DNA from 3 places in the Lysinibacillus parviboronicapiens genome. Region 2 is predicted to be linked to each of the others. Evidence: riboswitches for the same ligand, from Rfam matches in the RefSeq annotation. Region 2 holds a riboswitch; each other region holds the start of a gene.
The links. Region 2 has a riboswitch for S-adenosylmethionine ahead of metK (methionine adenosyltransferase). Riboswitches for the same ligand answer to the same signal wherever they lie in the genome.
Positions count from the first base shown of each region.

Region 1: linked by a shared signal. The riboswitch ahead of C9J31_RS02520 (MetQ/NlpA family ABC transporter substrate-binding protein) and the one ahead of metK (methionine adenosyltransferase) in region 2 are both predicted to bind S-adenosylmethionine.
Region 3: linked by a shared signal. The riboswitch ahead of C9J31_RS02175 (O-acetylhomoserine aminocarboxypropyltransferase/cysteine synthase family protein) and the one ahead of metK (methionine adenosyltransferase) in region 2 are both predicted to bind S-adenosylmethionine.

Region 1 covers NZ_CP073713.1:506,741-511,032, forward strand. The annotation lists gene C9J31_RS02510 (methionine ABC transporter permease) at 1-153, opposite strand, end outside; gene C9J31_RS02515 (methionine ABC transporter ATP-binding protein) at 146-1,171, opposite strand; gene C9J31_RS02520 (MetQ/NlpA family ABC transporter substrate-binding protein) at 1,235-2,065, opposite strand; SAM riboswitch class I at 2,156-2,260, opposite strand; gene C9J31_RS02525 (PPC domain-containing DNA-binding protein) at 2,467-2,970, shown strand; gene C9J31_RS02530 (pyridoxal phosphate-dependent aminotransferase) at 3,010-4,176, opposite strand.
Region 2 covers NZ_CP073713.1:3,718,905-3,723,196, reverse strand. The annotation lists gene pckA (phosphoenolpyruvate carboxykinase (ATP)) at 1-1,074, opposite strand, end outside; SAM riboswitch class I at 1,277-1,395, shown strand; gene metK (methionine adenosyltransferase) at 1,652-2,848, shown strand; gene C9J31_RS17915 (gamma carbonic anhydrase) at 2,954-3,466, opposite strand; gene C9J31_RS17910 (alpha/beta hydrolase) at 3,601-4,292, shown strand, end outside.
Region 3 covers NZ_CP073713.1:422,496-426,787, reverse strand. The annotation lists gene C9J31_RS02180 (hypothetical protein) at 70-456, opposite strand; gene C9J31_RS02175 (O-acetylhomoserine aminocarboxypropyltransferase/cysteine synthase family protein) at 957-2,258, opposite strand; SAM riboswitch class I at 2,377-2,490, opposite strand; gene C9J31_RS02170 (glycerol-3-phosphate acyltransferase) at 2,648-3,280, shown strand; gene C9J31_RS02165 (DASS family sodium-coupled anion symporter) at 3,483-4,292, shown strand, end outside.

The DNA of each region.
Region 1 (4,292 bases), 1.6 Mb from region 2:
TTGTCCAGGGCGTGTTAAAACGATTAAAAGCCCTAAAGGAATCCCGATTAAAATGGAGAACAATAAAGAAATACTGACCATTTGGAAGGTTTCAATCATAGATTTTCCAATAATGTGTGACCAATCTGTAAAGAAGTTTTGAATGCTATCCATGTAGTTCGCCTCCCAATTCCTCAATGGTTACGCCGTTTTCTGTGAAAAACGTAAGTGCTTTTTGTACGATATGTACTTCACCGTTTAAATGGACAACGATATTACCGACAATGCCATTTTTTAATTCAATAATATTGGCTGTTAAAATGTTTGGCTGTACATCATAAATTTTGCTTACTTCGGCAAGTAAAGGTTTTCCAGTACTTTCGCCTAAAAAAGTTAAACGAATGACACTGCCTGAAACATTTAACTGTTTGATTAGCGTAGGGGATAAATTACGTTGTGAAATAGTATTTAAAAATTTTCGAGTCGTTGGATGTTGGGGTCTTGCAAAAAGCGCAATAGCAGAGCCAAACTCTACGACTTTACCAGCCTCAAGAACAGAAACGTCATCGCAAATCTTTTGTATAACATTCATTTCATGCGTAATTAGCAAAATCGTAATGCCAAGCTCACGGTTGATTTTAAGTAATAGCTCCAAAATAGCATCAGTTGTTTCAGGATCAAGTGCACTCGTTGCTTCGTCACTTAGTAAAATTTCTGGCTCTTGTGCAAGCGCGCGAGCAATCGCGACACGTTGTTTTTGACCACCTGATAATTGACTTGGATAGCTATCTAATTTCTCTGTCAGACCAACAATTTCAGCGTACTTAGCAACACGATTTTTTACTTCCGTATCGCTATAACCAAGCAACTTTAACGGTACGGCAATATTGTTATAGACCGTTGCCGTTTTTAAGAGATTAAAATGTTGGAAGATCATGCCAATCTTTTGGCGTGTGTGGCGAAGCTCATTTAATGACAGAGTTGTAATATCTACGTTATTAATGAATACTTTACCTGCTGTTGGACGTTCTAATAAATTCACGCATCGAATAAGTGTACTTTTTCCGGCACCACTATAGCCAATAACTCCATGAATTTCACCTTTTTTCACATGAAGATTAATGCCATCAACTGCTTTGACAGTACCTGTTTTTGTTTTGAATTCTTTTGATATATTTTGTAATTGAATCATATGCTATTTCTCCTTCCTAAAGGAAAAAGTTACCGTTTAGACGGTAACTTTTGTCGTGTTGTATTACCAGCTTGGAATTACAGAACCATCGAATTCTTCCTCAATAAATTTTCGTACTTCGTCCGATTGATAAGCATCAACGAATTTTTTAATCGTTGGGTCTTCTTTGTTTTCAGCACGCACAACAATGTAGTTTACATATGGAGAGTCAGTAGATTCTAAAAGAATGGAATCTGCTTTAGGATTAATGCCAGCTTCTAGTGCGAAGTTTGTGTTAATAGCCGCTACATCTACTTCACTTAATTGCTTTGGAATTTGTGCAGCCTCTAGTTCAATAAATTTTAAGTTCTTTTTGTTTTCTTCCACATCGTGAATGGACGCTGTCAAACCAGTGCCTTCTTTCAATTTGATATAGCCTGCTTCTTGCAGGACGAATAGGGCACGGGCACCGTTTGTCGGATCATTTGGCAAACCAAATGTTGCACCGTCAGGAATTTGATCTAATGATTTATATTTTTCAGAGTATACCCCCATTGGATTTAAAATTGTTTTTCCAACAGGTACTAAATCTGTATCATGGTCTTTATTAAAGGTATCTAGAAACGGTTCATGTTGATAGCTGTTGGCATCTAAATCACCTTGTGCTAATGCCGTATTCGGTAAAACGTAATCAGAGAAAGATTTTAGTTCAACCTCTAAGCCATTTTCTTGTGCTACTTTGGCAGCAACCTCTGCAATTTGTTCGTGTGGACCAGATGTTACACCAACTACGATTTTATTTTCGTTAATAGCCTCACCAGCACCTTTGCTGTCGTCTTTACTACCGCAACCAGCTAATGCCACTGCTAATGTGAGACTTGCTAAACCTACTAAAAATTTGCTTTTCTTTTTCATGAAAAATTACCTCCAAAGTTGTTTTATCGGTTTTTGAAAATAAAAAAAACTCTCTTACAAACTTAAGAGAGGCTCATGAAAAGAAGTCCTCTCTTATCTTTCAAACGAATAATCGTTTGCAGGATTTAGCACCTTCCCAAAAAGGGGGGTTGCCGAGCTTCATAGGGCCAGTCCCTCAGCTACTCTTGATAAGAGATTTATAGTATTTTTGTAAATCCGATAGAACTAATATAATTTATAGGTTATATTAAGTCAATAAATATTTTAAATATTTTATAAAATTAAATTATATTCAATAGGGTTTTTTGATGATAGAAATTGCCCGTGAAGACGATAGTGCTGGGCATGAAGTCTCTGCTAGTGATATGTGAATATAATTATTCAGGGAAAGGGGTTTTTTTATGTCTGTAAGGGTTAATTATGGAGTAGGGTCATTTGGTAGAGTTATTAGTGCACGCATCTTAATGGGAACAGATATTGTCGAGGGAATTGAGGCTGTATGTAAAGAGAATGCAATTGCGTCAGCAACAATTGTTAGCTGTATCGGTAGTTTTCAAAAAAGTAGCTTTGTTTATTTAGTGCCAGATGAGACATCAAAAATTAACGTAAGCTTTAGTGAAATCATTGAAAAGGCAGGGCCGCTAGAATTTATACAAGGTTCGGGCGTTGTCTGCAAGCGTGATGATGTATATGAAACACATTTCCATGGCTCGATGAGTGATCAATGGGGAGGTGTGTCTGGTGGCCATTTTATAAAAGGTGGCAATCCAGTCATTACCGCGGATATTGTTTTAGCGGAGGTACGGGGCGTACAGCATTTTAGACGTTTCGATGAAGAAACAGCGCATGTTCAATTTTATCCGCTAGAAGAAGGATTAGACAGCCCTCGAAAAATAAATAAATAACAAAAAACTGTCCGCACGTTGATTGGACAGTCTGTTGGTCTATTTAAATAAATTTAATTTCTCAATTCTTATTACGACTTCACGTAAACGTTCTTCGCTGACAAGTAAGCCAACGCGGACATAGCCTTCACCATACTTACCGAAGCCATTGCCAGCTGCGACAGCAATATCAGCCTTGTCGAGTAATAGCTCGGCAAATTGCTCACTTGTATATCCTACTGGGACAGGTAGCCACGCAAAGAACGAACCTTTTGGTGCTGTTACCTGCCAGCCGATTCGTTGTGCTTCCTCCACGAGAACATTGCGACGGCGTTCATAGGTTGCCCTAAGCTCTATTGCACACTCCTGTGAGGAAGTAAGTGCTATAGCTGCTGCTTGTTGAACAGCAGGGAATTGGCTACAAAATAGATGATCCTGAATAACATTAATCGCTTCAATAATTTTAGCGTTGCCAACGGCAAATCCAATACGCCAGCCGGCCATATTAAACGTCTTAGATAATGTATACATTTCAATGCCGACATCTTTTGCGCCTGCTGCTTGTAAGAAGCTAACAGGTTTATTGCCATCAAAGCCAATGGCGCCATAGGCAAAATCATGTGATACGATAATATTATGTTCTTTAGCAAAGCGAGCAGTTTCTTCAAAAAACTCTAGTGTCGCTGTACCACCAGTAGGGTTATTCGGATAGTTTAAGTAAAGTAACTTGGCACGGGCTTTTACTTCGTCTGACAAAGCCTTATAATCAGGCAAGAAGGCGTTTTCTGCAAAAAGCGGCATGACATCAAAATTTACATCACCTAGTACAACGCCTGATAAATAGTCAGGATAGCCTGGGTCAGGTAGTAGCATATAATCACCAGGATTTAAAACAGCCAGTGGTAGTTCAACAAGACCAATTTTGGTACCACCTAGAATGGCTACTTCCGTATTAGGGTCAATGTCGACATTATATTCTCGTTTGTAAAAATCAGCCGCAGCTTGACGCAATTCTGCGATACCACGAAATGGAGAGTATTTATGATGTTGTGGATTTTCGGCTGCTTGTTGTAAGGCTTTAATAATGTGTGGAGGTGTGGGCTGATCGGGATTGCCTTGTCCAAGATTAATAACATCTCGTCCTTCTGCAAGAGCCGAGTTGACTTTCTGCACAAGTGCCGCGAAAAATTGTGTGGGCAGTTGCTGTAGTTTTTTAGAGAATTCCATGTACTTTCACCTTTTTCAGAATATAATAATTATTGTAGATATGATGCAAATACTATTACTTTTTTTACGTATTGTCTAGACCCTTTATTTATCAAGGGTTTGAAATAGGTCTTTGA
Region 2 (4,292 bases):
TTTACTGATTGGAGGTAATACGCCAAATGCATCAGCTGTTAAGAAGACGATTGTTTTTGGATGACCTGCAACAGAAGGATCAACAATATTTTCGATGTATTGGATCGGATAAGCAACACGAGTATTTTCTGTTAAAGAACCGTCATCATAGTCACATACGCGAGTCTCTGGATCAACTGCTACGTTTTCTAACACAGAGCCAAAGCGAATAGCACTGTAGATTTCTGGTTCGTTTTCAGCAGAAAGGTTGATTGTTTTTGCATAGCAACCGCCTTCGATGTTGAATACGCCATTATCAGACCAACCATGTTCATCGTCACCGATTAATTTGCGGTCAGCGTCAGCTGATAATGTTGTTTTACCAGTGCCAGATAATCCGAAGAATAATGCTACATCGCCTGCTTCACCAACGTTTGCTGAACAATGCATTGACAGGATATTTTGTTCTGGTAATAAGTAGTTCATAATACCAAAAATAGATTTTTTCATTTCACCAGCATACTCAGTACCACCGATAAGGATGATTTTCTTTTCAAGAGACACGATGATGAATGTTTCAGAAGATGTGCCATCAACTGCAGGATCTGCTTTGAAGTTTGGCGCAGAAATGACTGTGAAGTCAGCAACATGCGAAGCTAATTCTTCTTTTGTTGGACGGATAAATAATTGATGAGCGAAAAGGTTGTGCCAAGCGTACTCATTAATTACTTGGATGCTTAGTTGTGAGTCTTTGTCAGCACCCGCATATCCTTTGAATACGAATAATTCGTCACGTTCTTTTAAATACTTCACAACTTTTACATATAAGTTGTCAAAGACTTCTGACGAAATTGGTTGATTTACTTTACCCCAGTCAATTTTATCTTTTGTATCTGCTTCTTCTACCATATATTTATCTTTAGGTGAACGACCAGTGTATTTACCAGTTTCTGCACGCACTGCGCCATCTACTGTTAACATTGCTTCACCACGAGATGTAGCTTTTTCAACTAATTGTGGTACTGAAAGTTGAACGTTAATGTTCCCGCCGCTTAATAATTCCTTCAGTTCGTTTGCAATTTCTACTGAATTCATCGATTAAATACCATCCTTTTTTATAGTATTCCCTTGTGTTCGAGGGAGTATTTCTTAATTTCAAAAATAGTATAACACAATTGCTTAAATAATCTATACTAATTCAGAAATTATTTTTGCGATTTTATTACTTTTCAATAAAACGACATAAAACGATTGACAACGTTCGACCTTTTACGTAAGATGAGAAATTGAACGGATACTCTTATCCCGAGCTGGTGGAGGGTCAGGCCCTGTGAAACCCGGCAACCTGCATGCATTATTTCACGACATGCGTTGGTGCCAACCTGATGCAAGGGGACAACCCTTGAACGATAAGAGTGAAAGGTTACGAAGTCATTATTCCTTTCCTCATGTAAAGTACACGTGAGAAAAGGATTTTTTTATTTGTAAAAATGAATGTAAAGGTAAGTATATGCACTTCTTTCCTTATTATAATGACGGATCTTTCTAAATCCTCGTGTTAAAAGCAGCAACGGCTTGAAGTTCAATCCTTTAGGAGCGAACTTGACATGGGTAATGAGTACCGTATTAATTTCGCAAATACTATTTGTAAGAGTAATAGGAGGAAAACCAAATGACAAACCGTCGACTGTTTACATCAGAGAGTGTAACAGAAGGACATCCAGATAAAATTTGTGATCAGATTTCGGATGCCATTTTAGATGCAATTTTAGCAGAAGATCCAAATGCACGTGTAGCGTGTGAAACAACTGTAACAACAGGGTTAGTATTAGTAGCAGGAGAGATTACTACTTCTACTTATGTAGATATTAAAGGCATTGTCCGCGATACAGTCGCTGAAATCGGCTATACACGTGGAAAATATGGTTTTGATGCTGAAAACTTAGCAGTACTAGTGGCGATTGGTGAGCAGTCACCAGATATTGCACTAGGTGTTGACCAAGCATTAGAAGCACGTGAAGGCTCTATGACAGATGCAGACATCGAAGCGATTGGAGCAGGTGACCAAGGCTTAATGTTCGGGTATGCTTGTAACGAAACGCCGGAACTGATGCCATTACCAATTAGTTTAGCGCATAAATTGTCTCGCCGTTTAACAGAAGTACGCAAATCAGGTGAATTAGCATATTTACGTCCCGATGGTAAAACACAAGTGACGATTGAATATGATGAAAATAATGTGCCAGTTCGTGTGGATACAATTGTTATTTCAACACAGCATGATGAAGAAGCAACACTTGAACAAATTCAAGCAGATTTAAAAGAATTAGTAATTGCCCCAGTAGTTCCGAGTGAATTACTTGATGGAAATACGAAATATTTCATCAACCCAACAGGCCGTTTCGTAATCGGCGGACCAAAAGGTGATGCAGGTCTTACTGGCCGTAAAATCATCGTTGATACATACGGTGGTTATGCTCGTCATGGTGGTGGCGCATTTTCTGGTAAGGATGCAACAAAAGTCGATCGTTCAGCAGCATATGCAGCACGTTACGTAGCGAAAAACATTGTTGCAGCCGGCTTAGCAGATCGTGTTGAAGTACAGCTGGCCTATGCTATTGGTGTAGCACAGCCGGTATCTATTGCAGTGGACACGTTTGGTACAGGGAAAGTAAAAGAAAACGAAATCGTTAGATGGGTGCGCGAACTATTCGATTTACGTCCAGCAGGTATCATTAAAATGCTTGATTTACGTCGCCCAATCTACAAACAAACTGCTGCTTATGGTCACTTTGGTCGTACAGATTTAAACGTGCCTTGGGAAAATACAGACAAGGCTGATGCATTAAGAGAGAAAGCTAGTCTATAAGTCGCTTTTCAAAAAAGCATTGTTATGTTTTCATAAAGATATACTTTCTAATTAAAAGAAAGGGGACTAAGAATATTTCTTAGACCCCTTCTTTTTCATTAGCAATCATTTTTGCAAGGATTTGTAATATTGCCCTTTTTCTGCGTATTCGCGAACGATGCGTTCCATATCTTTTATATCTTCGGCATTTAATTCACGGACAACTTTTGCCGGACGTCCTAATGCTAAGCTATTAGGAGGAATGACTTTACCTGGAGGTACAAGACTGCCTGCACCAATGAATGCACCCTCTCCGATTTCTGCTCCATCTAAAATAATTGAGCCCATTCCTATCAAGGCATTTTTTCGAATCGTACAACTATGTAAAGTGACTTGGTGCCCAACTGTTACTTCATCTTCAATAATCAATGGATATTTTGGACTTTGGTGTAAGCAACAAAGATCTTGTATACTTACACGTTTACCAATAATTGTAGGAGATACATCGCCTCGAATTACAGTATTAAACCATATTGTCGTTTCAGCACCTATCGTAACGTCGCCAGTAACGGTCGCATAGTCGGCAATAAAAACAGATGGATCGATTGTTGGTGTTTTATCTTTAAAAGGATAGATCATAGAAATCGCCTCTTTTCTTTCTTTGATGTAGTATTATCGTATCAAATACGCAACTTATTGGAAATATAAAATTAAAATGTGCAAGATATTTAGTTATAATTAATATGTAACTATTTTTTAGGAGGACTATGTGAATGTGGAAATGGGAAGCTGATGGACATGCGAAAGCTGTAATAGCTATACTTCATGGTGCTTATGAAAATCACCGCTGGTACGCATGGCTTATAGAAAAACTTAGAATGGAAGGCTTCCACGTAGTCATGGGGGATTTACCAAATCATGGCGCCAAGGCAAAACTTTCGCGTGTCCATGATGAAGACTTTAAAGAATATAATAAATATACAAGGAATCTAATTGAAAATGCCTTTTCATATGATTTGCCCGTATTTTTAATAGGACATGGCTTAGGTGCAACATTAGTATTACATACGGTGCACAAAAGAAAATATGAATGTGCAGGCATTGTTTTAACATCACCTTGGCTGCATTTAAAATTATTGCCTGGCAAAATGTCAAATGCTTTAACAAGCCTAAGTGCTTTAACGGCTAATGTCAAAATGACACATGATATTACATTTGAAAAATTGACACGTAATGTGGAAGGTAGAAATGAAATGAAGGATGAATTTCCGTTCAAATCAGTCGTATCAGTAAAATGGTATCGTGAATTACAATATATGATGCGTAATTTAGTCATTATGACCAAGGCGGAATTTCCCAATATGCCGATGCTTGTTATGACTGGAGAAAAGGACGGCATTACGGAAACGAGACAGACGCGTAATTGGCTACATCAACAGGAATTCACCGAATTTCAATTTAAAGA
Region 3 (4,292 bases), 1.5 Mb from region 2:
TAATCTGCTTAACAAAAAAGCTCATTCCCTATAGCAGTAGAGAATGAGCTAATATTATATTAAGAAGAGTTAGCTTGCTGTTGTTAATAATACATAACGGTAATGTGCTAATGCTACTTGTACAAGAATCTCTTCTTCTTGTGTAAAGTTTGGTACAGAATATGTACGTTCTACTAATTGAAATGTACCATACTTCAAATAATACTCTGTTGCTGGTAAAGAAATATGATTTGTACCATAAGCTTGATACGTCTCGTAAACTTCTTTCACTGTGTAGCTTTCTTCTTTAGTATGCACAATTTCCTTAAAAGCAGTATGCCCGAAAGTTTGATGCCATTTTTTTTCAACTATCGAAAGTAAGCTTTGAATGGAAATATTATTCACAAACTCATGACTTTCATTTAATTCGTAAATAAAATAAGACGCGATGTTATGTGCACTATAAACATTTCCCATTTCAAACACTCCTTTTCCGATCATTTTAATAGGATGGGAGTAGTTGCTGGCTATGCTCCTACTCTCCTATCCAGCTATATATTCAAAAGTGGGGGAGCACTTATGAAAACAATTTTATGTTTAAAGCATTTTCCAACATCACATCAACTACCTTTAAGTTCAAGAGGATGTGTGTTTTTTTGAGAGCTTATAGCTCTTACAATGAACATCTATCGAATGGGATGAGAAGTCATTTACAACTACATTTACTTACGTTCTTGGTTGGTAGCCCTCGAACCTTTTACTTAATCCCTAGTATATAGCATGGTTTTAGAGAAGTCAACAATACTTATATAATTACTAGGTATTATTTTTAGAAAAATTCATATAAGCAACCGAATGAGGTATGCGCTTTATGGAGCAACGTTTCACGTATTGCCAAATGAGGCTTTTCACATGAGAAAATACGAAAAACGTGACATCACTTAAGCATCAATATTTGAATGCTTCTTTATTAAAAATTAAGCTTCTACTTCTTGTTGCGCCGCAGTTACTTGCGCAATAGCTTGTTGTAAATCGGCAATAATGTCCTCTATTGCTTCTAAGCCTATGGATAAGCGGATGAGCGACTCAGATACTCCTGTCTGGATTAATTCTTCCGCAGATAACTGCTGATGTGTTGTAGAAGCAGGATGAATAATTAATGATTTTGCATCTCCTACGTTTGCAACATGTGAGAATAATTTCACACTGTCAATCAGTTTACGACCTGCTTCACGTCCACCTTTTATGCCGAATGTAAGCACGGAGCCGAAGCCATTTTTCAAATATTTCTTCGCTAAATCATGAGTAGCGAAATCTTCTAAACCATTGTAATTTACATACTCCACAGATGGGTGGTTGCGTAAATATTCAGCTACAGCTAATGCATTTTCATTATGCTTAGGAATACGCAAATGGAGCGTTTCTAAACCTTGTAAAAAGTTGAATGCAGCATCAGCGCTTAATGTTGGTCCGAAGTCTCGCAGTAATTGCACGCGCAGTTTTGTAGCAAATGCAGCCGCTGCCGTATCGATACCGTAACGTAAACCATGGTAGGAAGCATCTGGCTCTGTAAAGCCAGGAAATCTTCCTTGTGTCCAGTCAAATTTTCCTGCATCTACAACAACGCCACCTAAAGTTGTTCCGTGACCGCCAATCCATTTTGTAGCGGAATGAACGACAATGTCTGCACCAAAATCAATTGGTGTAGAACCATATGGTGAAGCAAATGTGCTATCGATAATTAATGGTAAGCCATTTTCATGTGCAATGTTAGCTACTGCTTCAACATCTAGTACTTTTAAACTTGGGTTGCCGTAACCTTCAGCAAATATAGCTTTTGTTTTTTCGTTAATGGCTGAACGGAAATTTTCTGGATTTGTTTCATCTACAAAAATAGTTTTAATACCGTAGTTTGGTAATGTATTTGCTAGTAAGTTATATGTGCCTCCGTATAAAGAACTTGCTGCTACAATTTCATCGCCTGAGCCTGCAACATTTAAAATCGAAAATGCGATAGCTGCTGCACCAGATGAAAGTGCTACTGCAGCTGTTCCGCCTTCTAATAAAGCAACGCGTTTTTCAAAAACATCTACAGTTGGGTTGGTAATACGTGTATAAATATTACCCGCTTCTTCTAGAGCGAAAAGACGTTGCGCATGAGCAGTGTCTTTAAATACGAAAGCTGTTGAACGGTACACGGGAACTGTACGAGAGCCTGTGACTGGGTCTGGCTCTTGGCCTCCGTGTAATAATAAGGTCTCTGGTTTAAAATTTGTCATTTTTGTTCCTCCTAAAATGGTTATTTTTTTACGATGGTACCGGAGATGAGGAGGATTTTCTGTAGAAAACAAAAACCCTCTTCAGTTAAGAAGAGGGTTGCGGTTGCAAGTTTTCCTCCCCTTATCTGCCAGATCCAAGTATGAATCTGTAGGAATTAGCACCTTAGCAAGTAGGTTACTCGCTGGTTGCCGGGCATCATAGGGCCTATCCCTCCGCCGCTCTTGATAAGAGTATGTGATTCAATTTCCATCGTTGTTACACAGTATAAACATAGAGTTTTTTTCTGTCAACAGTAAAATTTGATTTTTTCTGAAACTTCTGTCTGCTCCGTAACGTAATATGAACACATACACTACTTTAAAATAGATTTTTCGAGAGGAGTATTTTTATGGTAAAAGCCTTGATAATTTTTCTTATTGTTGGCTATCTAATCGGCTGTATTCATGGCTCAAAAGTAGCACAATTGTTATCGGGGGTAGATTTAAAAAAATCTGGGCATGGCAATGCCGGCGCCTCAAACGCAACACTTTCACTCGGATGGAAATATGGCATATTAGTGGCGCTTATCGATATTGGGAAAGGCGTTGCCGCCATTATTGGTGTACATCTCTATTTAGCTGGTGCTTTGCATTTAACTGAAGTACAAATTTGGCTCTTAACATATACAATTGCAGCTGGAGTAATTTTAGGGCATAATTTCCCATTCTATATGGGTTTTAACGGTGGCAAAGGAACTGCTTCGATAATAGGGATTTTGCTTGCCGTCGATTGGAAAATCGGACTATTTGCACTCATCTTATTTGTCATTTTATCATTTGCCACAGATTATTTAATCGTCGGCGTCCTAGAATTTTATGTTGTATTTTGTACAGCTACTTTTTTATGGATTCCAGGAATAGGACCAACAATAATTGCACTTATCCTTTTTGGCATAGCACTTGTCTTACATATTGAAAATATTAAACGACTGATTCATGGTACCGAGCCTAAAGTAACTGCTGCCTTTAAGAAAAAGAAATAAGCACTATCACATTGGATATTTTTGTATTTTCTGTGACCATCTATTCTCTCGTTATAACTTAATATTGCTACAAATAGAGGGTTCTTTATGTTCTTGCACTTTTTACAATAATTAGACAAAATTACTTTCTTAATAAAGCATTTTATGGACCGATGTTATAGAAAACTAGAGTCATATTTATCGTTAGAAAGGATGAATTTATATGTCTACTCTCGAAAATGCAGCACCTAAACGCAATTTGAAGCCACTATGGATTGGCCTGGCATTCGCGGCACTTATTATTATTACATTTTTACCGAATAGCGGCGATTTACCCATAGCAGGCCAACGTGCTTTAGCGATTTTAGCTTTCGCAGTCATCCTTTGGGTAACTGAGGCAGTATCGTATCCTGTCAGTTCTGCCATGATTATTGCTCTTGTTACAGTTATGCTTGGTTTAGCCCCCTCTATGGATGATCCTACAACAGATTTAGGTACTTCAGGGGCGTTAAAAATGGCCTTAAGCGGATTTAGTAACTCTGCAGTTGCTCTTGTTGCCGCAGCTCTATTCTTAGCCGCTGCCATGCAGATCACTAATTTACACAAACGACTGGCTTTATGGATTTTATCGCTAGTTGGCACTAAAACGAAGGCAATTGTATTCGGTGCTATTTTAGTATCAATTGTACTAGCATTCTTCGTACCCTCTGCTACAGCACGTGCTGGTGCAGTCGTACCAATACTACTTGGCATGGTGGCAGCATTTGGCTTACCACGAGATAGTCGCCTGGCCGCCTTACTCGTTATTACATCTGTCCAAGCAGTTTCCATTTGGAATATCGGCATTAAAACAGCCGCAGCCCAAAATATGGTTGCCTTAAACTTTATTAAAGAACAGTTCGGTGTAGATATTTCTTGGGGTGCTTGGTTATTATACGCAGCGCCATTCTCAATCATCATGTCAGTGGCTCTTTTCTTCATAATGATTACGTTAATTAAACCTGAGACAAGCAATATTGAAGGTGGTAAAGAT